Regions from separate parts of the Parvivirga hydrogeniphila genome, predicted to be linked through region 1. Evidence: riboswitches for the same ligand, from Rfam matches in the RefSeq annotation. Region 1 holds a riboswitch; the other holds the start of a gene.
What was found. A riboswitch is a leader RNA that binds a small molecule or an ion and turns the genes downstream of it on or off. The one in region 1 is predicted to bind molybdenum cofactor.

Region 1 (6,673 bases):
CGGCCCCATGTCGACGCGCTTCTGGGACTTGATGATGACCCGCTGGTCCGGAGCGGTCTTGTGGACGCCCGGGTTGAGGGCCTTCATCTTCCAGGTGCGCTTGCAGGAGATCACGCATCCGTTGCACCGCATGCACTTATCGACGTCCTGCAGGATTGCCATCACATTACCCATTGCTCATCACCTCCTTAAGCCTTCTCGATCCTGCACAGGCAGACCTTGTACTCTGGGATCTTCGTGTTCGCGTCCCATGAGTCGATGCACAGGTCGTTCGCACGCGATCCGGTGCCGAGGCCGCGATCGCCCCAGTGCCACGGGATGGCCACGACGCCGGGAGCCACACGCTGGTTCGCCAGCGTGCCGACACCGACGCGCGCCTTGAAGCCCTTGGCCCAGCCGGAAACCGTCGTCCGGCCTTCCTCGTCTCCCGTGCTGTTGGACCGTGCCGTGATGACGTTGACATAGTCGCCGTCCTTGATGCCGTACTTCAAGGCATCGACCGAGTTAAGCTCGATCCACGGCTCGGGCTCCATCTCCACGTTCCACGGGTTGTTGCGGGTGATCGGGCCGCCCTGGAAGTGCTCGACGCACCGGATGGTCGTGAGCACCAGCGGGTACTGGTCGACCGTACCGACCGGGGTGGTGACCCCGACCGTGCTGAGCAAAGAACTGCCGTTCGCGGTGTTCTTGCCCCAGCGGGCGACCAGGTCAGGCCGCGGCGACTCGTACGGCTCGGTGTAGGCCGGGAAGCGGCCGGGCAAGATGTGCGGATCGCCGATGCCGGTGTCCGGCGTGTCTGCCAGTGTGCTGTACTTGCGGTACAGGCCCGACCAGTCCGCAAGCAGGTTCGTGTTGTTCACGAACAGGCGCGCGAGGTAGCCCGGCGCGACGAAGACGTCTGCCACATCGCCCGAAAGCTCGCCGTTGTTGTAGAAGATCCGGCGGTTCAGGAGCCACGCCCAGCCGTACCGCGGGTACTGGAGCGAGGTGCCTGCGAGGTCGCCGTTCCGAGACTTCGCACGGTTGGCCTTGCCCCAGCCAGCGCCGACGGAAGGCTGCACATCGTCGGTGTTCGTGTTGTAGCCGGACGCAGAACCGTTGCCGGAGTAGATCCACAGCGTGCCTGCGGGGCCGCTTGCAGCGTCGAGCGGAGAAGCCATCTCCTTGAAGATGTTCTCGGCAACGACCTCGCTGCCGTACATCAGCACGCCTTCGGCGTCTGGCGCCGACAGGCTCTCGAAGTCGGTCGTGCCATCCCACCCGTACTTGGCGTACAGCACCGTCCACGGGTCAGCACCTGCACCGCCGTTGTACAGCGACAGCACGGCGGTCAACGTGGCCCACACCGCCTTGATGTGGTCGAAAGCACCAGCGGCATTGAGCGCCTTGGCGAAGCGGAGCAGCAGCTCGAGGTCGGACTTGCTGTTGCCCTTCGGAGCACGCGCACGGTCACGCCACTGGATCCAGCGGCCGGAGCTCGTGACGGAGCCGGCTTCCTCCACGTGCGAACAGGCGGGAAGCAGGTACGTCACGCCGGTCGCCTTGCGCTTGCACTGCGCGGTCTCCGTGGCGAACATGTCGACCACCACGAGCAGGTCGAGGTTCTCAAGACCCTGGCGGACAGCGCTCTGGTTCGGCTCCGTGACGGCGGGGTTCTGACCCCAGACCACGGCTGCCTTCACTTCTCCCGTGATCATCCGGCGGAACGCCTCGATGTGCTGGTAGCCGTTGCCCTTGGGCCAGCATGCGTACAGCGCGTCGAAGTCCGTACCGGTCACGTCGCGGTTGCCAAACCACTCACGGGTCATGTTGTAGAAGCCGCGCTGCTGCAAGCCGAGCTGCGATGGGTCGTACGGGTCCTTTGCTCCGGTTCCGACGACCCGGTTGCCGAACAGGCCGTTCGAGTAGTCGGGATAGGCCTGGCCGACGCCAGGGTTGCCCGAATAGCCCGGGATGAGGTCGAACAGCAGACCCATGTCGGTCGAGCCCTGGACATTGTGGATGCCGCGCAAGGCATTGATACCGCCGCCCGCACGACCCATGTTGCCCATGAGCGTCTGCGCGATCGCGTACGTGCGGATGCCCTGCGAGCCGGTGGTGAACTGCGTCGCGCCCATGGCGTACATGATGGTCGCCGCGCGGTACCCTGCGGCCGTCGGCGTCGCGGTCGCTGCGCCGAAGTCGATCGACGCGAAGCGGCTGTTCTCGATCCACGCTTGCGCGACCGCAGCGATGTCGGCCTCGGTGCAGCCGCAGATGTCGGCGACCGTCGCCGCATCGTACGGCGCCAGGTGTGAGCGCAGCTTCTGGAACACGCAGTCCGTGTCGTCGATGTTCGCAGCGAACTCCGGCATGTTGGAGAACGTCCAGCCGCTCGCGGTCTTGAGGATCACACGCTTGTAGTCGTCACCAGCAGCGTTCACCTTCGCACGCGAGTCGCAGTACTTGGGCCAGCCGTTCGCAAGCGGCGCCGCATACCAGGTGGTCCCGCCGTCGCTGCTGTACTCAGCCGTCGCCAGCTCAGCAGAGCTGAGGGTGCGCGACACGCCTGTGTCGTCGATGAACGAGCGGGTGAACGAACCAGAGTTCGACGCCGTGGTGTTGTGCCAGGCGAAGAAGTTGATCGACTTTTGATCCGTCGGATTCGCATACATCCAGTCGATGATGGCCTTCATCACGCCGTTCATGAACGCGATGTTCGTGCCCGGACGGATGCGGACGTAGCGGTCGTGCTTGCGCTGGTCGTTCGGGTTCGACGCATCATGCGGCACGCCCGTGAGGCGCGCGGTGCGCGTCTGCCGCGGATCGACGACGATCAGCCCCGCGTTGCGCCCGCGGCCGTACGTGTCGAAGCGCGCGTGGTTGACGTGCGCAATGGAGGCCGGGTGGTTCTCAGCGGGGTTGGCGCCCAGCACCAGGAAGAGCGTGGAGTTGTCGAGGTCGACCCAGTTGTTGGTCATCGCGCCTCGTCCGAATGTGCGGCCAAGACCGGCCACAGTGGACGAGTGTCATATACGGGCCTGGTGCTCGACGTTGCTGGTGCCGAAGTTCGCGACGATCTTGCGGTACAGGTAGTTCGCCTCGTTGCTTATGTGCGACGAGCCGAAGAACATGACCGACTTCGCGTTCGAAGCCGCCGTGCCTCCCGGCGTGACCGCACCGCGGATGGCGACAAGACCGGTGTGGTTGACGCCGTCGCCCGCTGCGATCTCGGTCATCGCGTCGTCGAGCGACATCTCGCTCCACGGGCCGTTGCCGATGCGCTTCCACGCGCGCCCGGTGAAGTCGTAGCCGTCGACCGCCGCCGTGTGCTCCGGGACGCCCAGGCGCCTCGGGTTCGTCACCAGCTGGTAGGAGCCTGCGCCCTTGGCGCACAGGCCGCCTCTGCTTGTCGGGGAGTTCGCGTCGCCGTAGATGTCGAGCACGGTGCCGTCGGCCGCGACGTCCACCTTCTGGCCGCACTGCGCTGAGCAGTACGGGCAGGTGGTGGTGTAGGTCGCTGCGACCTCAGCAGCATTGGCTCGAGACGGCGTGAACACGAGATCGGCGCCGGCCGCCCCGACGACAGCCGCTGCGGCGCCGGCCTTCAGGAAGTCGCGCCGAGTGAGCTCGAACTTCCCTCCAGTGCCTTGTTTGTCGTGTGTAGCCATACCCTTACCTCTCCGTTCAGTCGGTACTCCTGCGGGTCTTCCGCACCGAGTCCTTCGGTCCACACTCGACTACCTCGCCAGCGCCACCTCCTTCCTTCGGCCGTCATCGGGGGGAAACAAAGACCGGCCAGCACGCTCGCATCGGCGTCTGACCGGTCCTGTCGTCCGTATACGGCCTCCCTTACCCACATCGCGCACACATCGGCCCTCGTGAGGGCCTCCGGCTGCGCTCGTCCCCTTTCCGATGCGGGAGGCGCCGCGGTTTCCCACGACACCCTGTCGGCCCGAAGTCCGTGGCTTTCGCTGTAGGCGCTTGGGGCTCGGAGACGTCAACGGCCTTCTTCTGTTGCGTTCGACAGCGCCTGCCGGGGCCCCTGTCGAACGAGAGCTTGTAACTGTGATTACAAGACTCCGCCTACAAGGCTACCGCCGACAATGCGCGGTGTCAACAACTTGTTGTCGAGAATCCTGGATCCGCGGCTCACCGCTTCGCCTTCCTGTCTCGCTCATCTACGAAGCTCGCTGCGTCGTACACCTGTGCGTCGAGCGCTCGGGCCACGCGCGCGAGCTCGGAGTACTGCGTGCCGAGGCGCCCGACGCGCTGCACGAGCGAAAGCAGGATGGCCGTATCGCGGTCGACGCCGGTCTTCTCGATCAGGTCCGCCACGTCGGATTCGGAGTGCGGCTCCCCGACGAGCAGGTCCCCGAGCCGCACGCCGCCGAGCACCGCGTCGGCGAGCCGCTCGTACTCAGAGTTCGGGACGATGAGCCGTAGACGCCTCTCTTGGAGCGCGTCCATCCGGTCCATCGCAGCGACCGCTTCGAGGAAGTCCTCGGTGACGACGATCTTGCGCTTCCGGAACGCAAGCGGCAGAAGAAGCAGCAGCAACGGCGAGAGGCACAGGCCCCACTGGGCCGGCTTCTCAGGGGGCGTGACCGGCGGCACCACCGTGGTCGGCCACCCCCACACCTGGACTTGGTGGTTCTCGCGGTCCGTGATGTACATGCGGCCGCGCTTGTCGAGCGCGATGTCGTTCGGATACTGGAATTGGCCGGGACCCAGACCGGGCCCGCCGAAGGACACAAGGCGTTTCCCTTCCAGGTCGTACGCATCGATCATGTGTGCGAGCGGATCGACGACGAGCAGGCGCTGCTCGCTGTCGATGACCATGCCTCGCGGCGTGCCGGACACCGGCAGGATGCGCAAGAACTGCCCCTGCGCATCGAAGACCTGCACCCGCCTGTTGTTGCCGTCCGCGACGAAGATCTCACCTTCAGGCCCGATGGCGATGCTGTTCGGGAAGTAGAACGAGCCCGGCGAGTCCGTCATCCGGTTCGCCTGCACCGTCTTGCCGAAGCGCAGCACCTCGGTGCCGTCCTGCTCGAACACGAGCACGCGGTGGCCGCGGGTCTGACCGACGTCGCAGACGTACACCTTCCCGTCCGGACCGAACGTCACCGAGATCGGCGCCCACGTCTTGGCCGCGTCCGACTTCGGCACGAACCTGCGTTTGAAGACGCCGTCCTTGTCGAAGACGAAGATCCCGCGGAGCAAGCGGTCCGTGACCCAGATCTCGCCAGACGGGCTTTGCGCGACGCGGCCCGGCTGCGCGAGGTGCGTGGCCTCATCGCTCGTCAGCGCACCGAAGCTGAAGAGGTACGAGCCGTCGGTGCGGTACACGCGCACGACGTCGCTCTTCAGGTCGGTGACATAGACCCGGTCGTCCTTCGTCACGTACACGCCGATCGGCTTGGCGAGCGCATCTTTGCCCGCCGGTCCCGCGATCGCATACAGGAACTCCGGTGGCTGCACCGCTTGCGTACCGCCGGTCACGAACGGGATGGGGAGCCGACGGTTCGCCTGGTAGTAGAGCGCCGAGTACGTCAGGAGCGCGAGGAGCAGCACCAGCACAACGAGCAGGATCGCTTTCCTGCGCTTTGCTCTGCGCTCTCTGTCTGCGAGGTACCGGTCGAGCCGAACGGATACATCAGCCACGTTGCACGCTCCGAGGTCTCACTTCTTCTTCGACAGTGCTTCAAGCGCCGCGACCGCTTCCGGATCTTCCGGAGCGAGCTGCAGCACCTTCTCCCACGCGTCGGCCGCGTCCTTCGCGCTTCCCAGTTCTTGCAAGAGCCGTGCCTTGATGCGCGCAGCGTCCACGTTCTTCGGGTCGAGCGCCGCAGCGATCCTGGCCTGTTCGAGCGCCGCCTTCTTGTCGGTGGCGAGCAGCGCTTCAGCCTTCGCGAGCCTCTCCGAGAACGGCCCGAGCTTCTCCAGCTCCTTGAGCGGCTCCGGTTGCCCCGGCGCGCCGTCGATCGCTCGACGGAACGCCTCCGCCGCCCCAGCGAGGTCGCCGTCTTTCACCAGCAACCGCCCGAGGTCGTAGTTCGCTTCCGGCAGCAGCGGATCGAAGGCGAGCGCGGTCTCGAGCTCCTGGCGCGACTTGTCTAGGATGCCGAGCTCGCGGTACGCCACCGACAGCGCATAGTGCGTGTCCGAAGCGTCGCGCCGGATCCGAAGCGCCTCTTTGAGGTAACCGGCGGCGTCCTCGTACTGCTTGCGCTTGATGAGCGTGACGCCGAGGTAGTAGTACGCACGCTCGAGCCGTTCGTCGGCACCGGCGATCTGCCCCCCGCTGAGCTTGTCGACGATCCGCCGGAAGTAGCCTTCCGCAGTCGCCCACTGCTGCTGCTTGAGCGCGATCATCCCCAGACCCTCGAGCGCGACGGGGTTGTCCTCGTCGAGCTTCAGCGCGGCCTGGAACTGCTCGATGGCCTCGTTCAGCCGGCCCTGGCCGGCAAGCGCCTGTCCGAGCAGGATCCGCGCGTCAGGGTTCCTCGGCTCTCTCCGGACGGCCTCGGCGAGGGTGTCCACGGCGCGCGCGGCGATCGTGGTTGTCTGCGTGCGCCGTTGGTAGTCCCAGGCGGTGTACGCCAGGTACAGCAACGCGACCACGACGAGAGCGGCGACTGCTTTGAGTGCGACGTCGAGCTGGCGGCTTGATACTCGGAACTTCACGGGA
Region 2 (6,673 bases), on a different contig from region 1:
CCTTCCTCCACCTCGGCCACCACGCCGCGCGCTGGTGTCTCGAGCCCGAGGAAGCCGGCGGCCCACGCGTCGCCCGGCACGAGGAACACTTCGTCGGCGGGCCCGCTCGCGACGATGCGGCCGTCGCGCATCACCGCGACCTCGTCGGCCACCAAAGCGGCCTCGTCCTGGTCGTGCGTCACCCAGAGCACGGCCATCCCGTCCTCGCGAAGCACCTCTGCGAACTCGCGCGCGAGGCGCCACTTCACGAGCGGATCGAGCGATGCGAGCGGCTCATCGAGCAGGAGCACGCGCGGACGGACCGCGAGCGCCCGAGCGAGCGCCACCCGCTGCGCCTCGCCGCCAGAGAGGGTGAGCGCGGAGCGGTTCTCCCACCCGGCCAGCCCGACGCGCGCGAGCGCCTCGACGACCCGCGCTCGCCGCTCGGACGCGGGAACGCCGCGGAGCGCGAGCCCATACGCGACGTTCGCGCCGACAGTGCCTTTGAACAGCCACGGCCGCTGGAACGCGGCCGCGATCCGCATGCGCGCCGAGCGGTCCGCGACCGTCACCTCACGCCCGTCGAGCACGATACGGCCGCCGTCGGGCCGCTCGAGCAGCCCGAGTATCGCGAGCAGCGTGGACTTGCCGGCCCCGGACGGCCCCAAGAGCGCAAGCGTCGTGCCCGGCGCAAGCGCGACGTGCTCGACGTCGAGCACCTCCTGGCGCCGGTAGGACTTCCGCACGCCCGTGGCTTCGAGGATCGCGCTCATGACCGCTCGAACCTCTCGGCCGAGCGCTGGACCTGCGCCAGCACGACGTTCACGGCGACGATGAGGGCGAGCAGCACTGCCGACAGCGCGAGCGCCGGTCCGTACCGCCCCATGCGCGTGTACTGCACGATCGCCGTCGTCATCACGCGCGTGGAGCCCTCGAGGTTCCCGCCCACCATCATCACGGCGCCGACCTCTGAGATCACCGCGCCGAACCCTGCCGCCACCGCTGCGATGAGCCCCATCCTCGCCTCTCGCAGCACCAGCATCGCCTCGTGCAGCCTCGACGCTCCGAGCGACCGCGCCTGCAAGCGGAGCTCGAACGGCACCGAGGCGGCGGCCGCTGCCGTCACCGCAGCGACGACCGGAACGGCGATGATGACCTGCGCGATCACCATCGCGGGGCGCGTGTACAGCAAGTCGAGCGAGCCGAGCGGACCGCGGCGGGACAGCAGCATCGCGGTCACGAGGCCGACCACCACCGGCGGCAGACCCATGCCGGCGTTGGCGAGCACGAGGAGCACGTTGCGCGCCGCGGACCGTCGCATGCCGAGGTACAGCCCTGCCGGCACGCCCACGACCACGGCGAACGCCACCGCCGCGCCTGAGACGCGAAGCGAGGTCGCGACCACGCCCCACACGTCCACGCTTCCTGATGCGAGCGCGGCGACGCCATCAGCGAAGGCCTCCGCGAACAGGCTCACGATCCGCCTCCCTGCGCGTTCGGGACGAACAGCGAGCGCCCGAACTCATCGACGCCGAAGCGAGCGATCAGACGCTGGGCATCAGGACCGCAGATCCAGTCCGCGAACTCGCGCGCGCCTCGCTCGTTCTTCGCGCCTGTCACCGGGACGACGCCGTACTGGTTTCGAAGCGACTGGTCGGCATCGAAGAGCTGCGCTAGGTCGAGCGAGCCTCGCATCGTCAGGAACGTCGCTTCGTCGGAAAGCGTGTACGCCTGCTTCTCTGAGGCGATCTTGAGCGTCTCGCCCATGCCCTGGCCCGTGACGAGATACCACGCGCCGCCCGGCTTCACGCCCGCGGCGTTCCACAGGGCGAGCTCCTTCTTGTGCGTGCCGGAGTCATCGCCGCGGGACGCGAAGAGCGCCTGGCGTGCCGCGATCCGCTTGAGAGCGTCGGCCGCGTCTGCGGCGTGAGCCGCGCCGGCAGGGTCCGATGCCGGCCCCACCAGCACGAAGCGGTTGTAGCAGACGTCACGGCGCTCGATGCCGTGCCCCGCCGCGACGAACGCCGCCTCGTCTTCAGGCGCGTGCACGAGCAGCACGTCCGCGTCCTTCTGCTCGCCGAGCCGCAGCGCCTCGCCCGTGCCCACAGCGATCACCTCCACCGCGTACTCCGGATGCGCCGTCTCGAAGGCAGGCACGAGCACGTCGAGCAGGCCGGAGTCTTGGGTGGACGTGGTGGTGGCGAGCACGAGCCGCTGCGGCGAAGCCTTCTGCGTCTGGCGTAACGCGCAGCCGGTCTGGAGCGCGACGAACGCCACGACCACGGCAGCGACAGCGACGGCCCGCCCGAAGGCGAGCCACATGCGATGGTCTGACACGCACGCTCCTTTCCGAACACGGGAGGCCGGGCGGTTTCCCGTCCCGACCCTATCGGTCCCGGCTCCGTGGCGGTGACCAGCCGCTGTAGGACTCCGGAACTCGGAGGTCGTCCGCTCGCGCGGACGCATTCGAGCATACACCGGCCGTGCGTGCGGCTCAAGAGACGCGGCTACAGCCGCTCGCGCAGGAAGTCCGCGAGCGCGTCGGCCGCGCGCGTCGGCGTGGTGCGCGGCATCACGAGGTACAGCGGCCGGCGGAGCGGGAAGCCGCCGACGTCGACCTGCGCGACGGTGCCGAGCTTGAGCGCTTTGTCCGCGACCCACGAGCTCACCACGCCGATGCCGATGCCGCCTTCGATGGCGGAGAGCACGGCCTCGTTGGTGCCGAGCTCGAGGACCACGTCGAGCTCGTGCGGATCGACGCCGTGGCGCTTCATCTCCTCCTCGGCCACCATCCGCGTCCCTGAGCCGGCCTCGCGCATGACGAACGACTCCTCGGTGAGGTCCTCCATCACCAAGCCGCGCTTGGCGGCGACGGGATGGTCGGGCGGGCACACCATGACGAGGTCGTCCCGGCCGAGCTCCTCTTGCACGACGCGCGCACCAGGGATCTCGGCGCCCGTCATGGCGATGTGCGCCTCGCCTGCCTCCACGCGCTCGACGACCTCAGCGGTGTCGTACACGCGAAGCGACACGCTCACCTCGGGGTACTGCTTGAGGAAGCTGCCGAGCAGACGCGGCAGGACGTACTGGCCCGGTGTCGTGCTCGCTGCGATGTCGAGGTGACCGGTGACGCGCCCAGACATCGTCTCTATCTCGGTCCGCGCCTCCTCGATCTCCTCGAGCACGCGGCGCGCGTACGGGAGGAGTGCGGCGCCGGCCTCGGTGAGGTCGACCCGCCTGTAGCGGCGATCGAGAAGCGTCACGCCGAGCTCGCTTTCGAGCGACTGCATCTGCATCGTGACGGCCGGCTGGGTGATGCCGAGCGCACGCGCTGCCTCGGAGAACGAGCCGTGTTCGACGACCGCGACGAACGTCCGCAGCTGCTGAAGGTTCATCCCATCGCCTTTCGCACGAGGTCCCTGGCGCGATTGTACCCCACGGCAATGGGGTATACCGTCGAGCGTAAGTGAGAACCAGTATCACTTGGAGGCGCACATGCCGGCTGATCCAGCAACGGCGCACGTTCGGCCACCGTCGCCCTACGGAGGGCGCAGGGTGAGCCGTGCACGCGCCATCATCGCGACCGCCGCATCGACGATGGGCGGCGCCTTCACCGCAGAGCGTTTGCACGAGCGCGTGTCGCAGGAGCATCCCGGCATCGGCCTTGCCACCGTTTATCGAGCAGTGAGCGCGATGACCGAAGCGGGCTACCTCGCGCGCGTCGGCGAGCTGGACGGCGCTGCGCTGTACGCCGTCTGCGCGTGCGGAGAGCACCACCACCACGCCGTGTGCATGTCGTGCGGCGCGGTGGCGCCGGTCGCGTGCACGCTCGTTTCGGCGGCGCTTCCTGAAGGCTTCGTGCTCACGCGCCACGATGTCGCCATCTATGGCGTGTGCGCCGAATGCGCACGCGCCCAGAAGGGGGCACGCTCATGACGCACATCCACGTCCCTGACGGCGTGCTGCCGGTGTGGCTCTGGGGCGGCGGCTGGCTTCTCGCCATCGCTGCGCTTCTCGTCGCCGACCGGGCGTCCCGCCGCTACGAGACGCGCCGACGCCTTCCCCTCGTGGGAATCGTCTCGGCGCTCGTCATCGTCGCGATGTCCAGCGAGATCGTGCCGCTTGGCTACCACATGAACCTCACGGTGCTCGCCGGTGCGCTGCTCGGACCCGCGCTTTCGGTGGTGTCCGCGTTCATCGTACAGGTCATTCTGGCCGCACTCGGGCACGGCGGCGTCACGATCATCGGCTTGAACGCCCTCATGACTGCCACCGAGATGTGCGTGGGCTGGGCGCTTCTGCACGGGCTGCTCCGCGTGTTCGGGCTACGACGCGCAGGCCAGGCGGCGGCCGTCGCGACCGTGCTGACGCTGTTTTTCACCACGACGCTGCTCGTGGGTCTCGTCGCCATCTCCGGCACCACCGAAGCGACGAAGCGCGACACCGGCGCGCTCGATCCGGAGAACCTCACGTTCGCTTCGCCGTTCTCGACAGGCGTCGTGCATGTCGGGCTGTTCTCGGGCGGCGAGCACGAGGAGACGGCCGGCCACGAGGCCGGGCTCGGGCTCAAGCGGTTCGCCACCGTCGTGTACACGCTCGGTTCGATCGGGTGGGTGCTCGAAGCGCTCGTCACCGCGGCCATCGTCGGGTACCTCGCGCGCGTGCGCCCGTCGCTGCTCATCGAGCCGCGAGCGCCCGCTCCCATCCGCCCGGCCCCCGCCGAGCATCACGGAGGCGCGTGATGGACGTCAGGCTCGTCGATGCCGTCGCAACGAGCGGGCGGTCGGCCCTGCACGCCGCGTCCCCTCGCACCAAGATCGCGGTCGCTGCGCTCACGATCGCCGCGGCCGCCATCACCACGAACGTGCTCGTGTGCCTCGCGGTGGCCGTCGCAACGGTCGCGGCGGCCGTCGCAGCGCGGATCCCGATGCGGCCGTACCTCGCGCTCGCCGGCTACCCCGCCGTGTTCGCAGCGCTGTTCGCCTGGGCCTCGGCGCCTGACGTGCTCTCGGGTGCGCTCATCGTCACGAAGGCCGTCACCGCCGCGCTCGCGGTCGTCCTCGTGCTGTTCACGACGCCGTACCCCCAGGTCTTCGCGAGCATCCAGCGCGCGCTTCCCGGTCTCGTCGGGGACGCGCTGTTCATGACGTACCGCGCCATCTTCATCCTCGGCGACAAGCTCGACGACCTGGTCGTCGCGGCCCGGCTGCGCTCGGGCGCCGGACGCCACCCCGTGCGGAGCGCCCGCGCGACGGTGCGCGCGCTCGGCAATCTCGTCCTGTACGCGTTCGACCTCGCAGAGCGCGAGTACGACGTGCTGGCGCTGCGCGGCTACTCCGGCCGCCTCACGGTCCCGGTCCGGCGGAGCGCAGCGCCGGCCGCAGACGCGGTGCTCGCCGTCGCCGGGCTCGCCGCCATCGCGGCCTCTGTCGCGTGGCGCATCGCCTGGCGCGATCTGGTGCCCTACAGCTGGATGCCGCTCGCGCTCTCGCTCGCACTGCTCGCGGCGGTGCTGGTCCTGCGCGCCGCTTCCAAGGAAGGAGCGTCTCGATGAGCACGCACGTGCACCCGTTCGACCACACGCACCCCGAGGACCCCGGCGCTGAGGCCGTGGTGCACATCTCGTGCGCCCGCCACACCTATGAGGGCGGAGCCTCGGTGCACCTGTGCGGACTGGACTTCGTGGCGCACCGAGGCCGCCGCGTCGCAGTGCTCGGCCCCAACGGTGCTGGCAAGACGACGATGCTCTACCACGTGCTCGGGCTGCTCAAGCCGAGCGAGGGCGTCGTGACGGTCTTCGGCGTGCCGCCCGCCGAGAAGTGGACGGAGATCCGCTCGCGCATCGGCGTGGTGCTGCAGAACGTCGATGAGCAGCTGCTGATGCCGACCGTCTTCGATGACGTGGCGTTCGCGCCTCGGCAGTACGGCCTGGCCGAGGAGGACGTGCGCGACCGCGTCGAGCGCGCGCTTGCGGAGCTCCGCATCGCGCACCTCGCCGACCGCGTGCCGCACAACCTCTCCGGCGGCGAGAAGCGCAAGGTCGCGCTCGCGGGAGCGATCGTGATGGATCCCGAGCTCCTCGTGCTCGACGAGCCGTTCGAGGGCCTCGACCCGGAGTCGCGCGCGCACGTGCTCGACCTGCTCGAACGCCTGTCGCGGCAGCGCGGTATGACGATCGTGCTCACGACGCACGACATCGACGCCGTGCCCGAGTTCGCCGACTACGCGTACGTGCTCGCGCCTGGCGGGACCATCGCCGTGCGCGGCACCCCCGAGGAGGTCTTCGCGAATGCGAGCGCGCTGCGTGCGAGCAACATCCGCCCGCCGATCCTCGCCGAGCTGTTCGAGCGCTTGCGCGCCGAGACGCCCGACGCCCCCGAGCCCGTGCTCACCGTCGAGGACGCCGCTCGGAAGCTCGCGCAGTGGCGTGCGGAGACTTCAGGACGTGCGTGAGGCCGCGGCCGCCGGCCTCCGACGCGCGGAAGGCCGCGCACCCTCCCGCTGGCCTTGACGGAGCAAACCGCGTGTTGCATGCTCCTGACTGAACGTTCAGTCAGGAGGACCAACATGGCATCGGCCGAACCCCACGGAAGCTCCGATTCCGCACGCGACCGCATCCTCGCGTCCGCTGGCGCGCTGTTCGGCCAGCGCGGGTTCGACGCCGTGTCCGTAGCCGACATCGCACAGGCGAGCG

Region 2: linked by a shared signal. The riboswitch ahead of MX659_RS02405 (substrate-binding domain-containing protein) and the one ahead of MX659_RS07300 (twin-arginine translocation signal domain-containing protein) in region 1 are both predicted to bind molybdenum cofactor.

Annotation. Positions count from the first base shown of each region.
Region 1 covers NZ_JAMCCO010000002.1:360,514-367,186, forward strand. Annotated here, with positions in the region: gene MX659_RS07290 (4Fe-4S dicluster domain-containing protein) at 1-174, opposite strand, end outside; gene MX659_RS07295 (molybdopterin-dependent oxidoreductase) at 189-2,960, opposite strand; gene MX659_RS07300 (twin-arginine translocation signal domain-containing protein) at 3,009-3,650, opposite strand; molybdenum cofactor riboswitch at 3,869-3,988, opposite strand; gene MX659_RS07305 (NHL repeat-containing protein) at 4,132-5,646, opposite strand; gene MX659_RS07310 (tetratricopeptide repeat protein) at 5,665-6,669, opposite strand.
Region 2 covers NZ_JAMCCO010000001.1:471,738-478,410, reverse strand. Annotated here, with positions in the region: gene MX659_RS02415 (ABC transporter ATP-binding protein) at 1-752, opposite strand, end outside; gene MX659_RS02410 (ABC transporter permease) at 749-1,456, opposite strand; gene MX659_RS02405 (substrate-binding domain-containing protein) at 1,453-2,316, opposite strand; molybdenum cofactor riboswitch at 2,305-2,434, opposite strand; gene MX659_RS02400 (selenium metabolism-associated LysR family transcriptional regulator) at 2,487-3,374, opposite strand; gene MX659_RS02395 (Fur family transcriptional regulator) at 3,535-3,915, shown strand; gene MX659_RS02390 (energy-coupling factor ABC transporter permease) at 3,912-4,721, shown strand; gene MX659_RS02385 (energy-coupling factor transporter transmembrane component T family protein) at 4,721-5,533, shown strand; gene MX659_RS02380 (energy-coupling factor ABC transporter ATP-binding protein) at 5,530-6,432, shown strand; gene MX659_RS02375 (TetR/AcrR family transcriptional regulator) at 6,547-6,673, shown strand, end outside.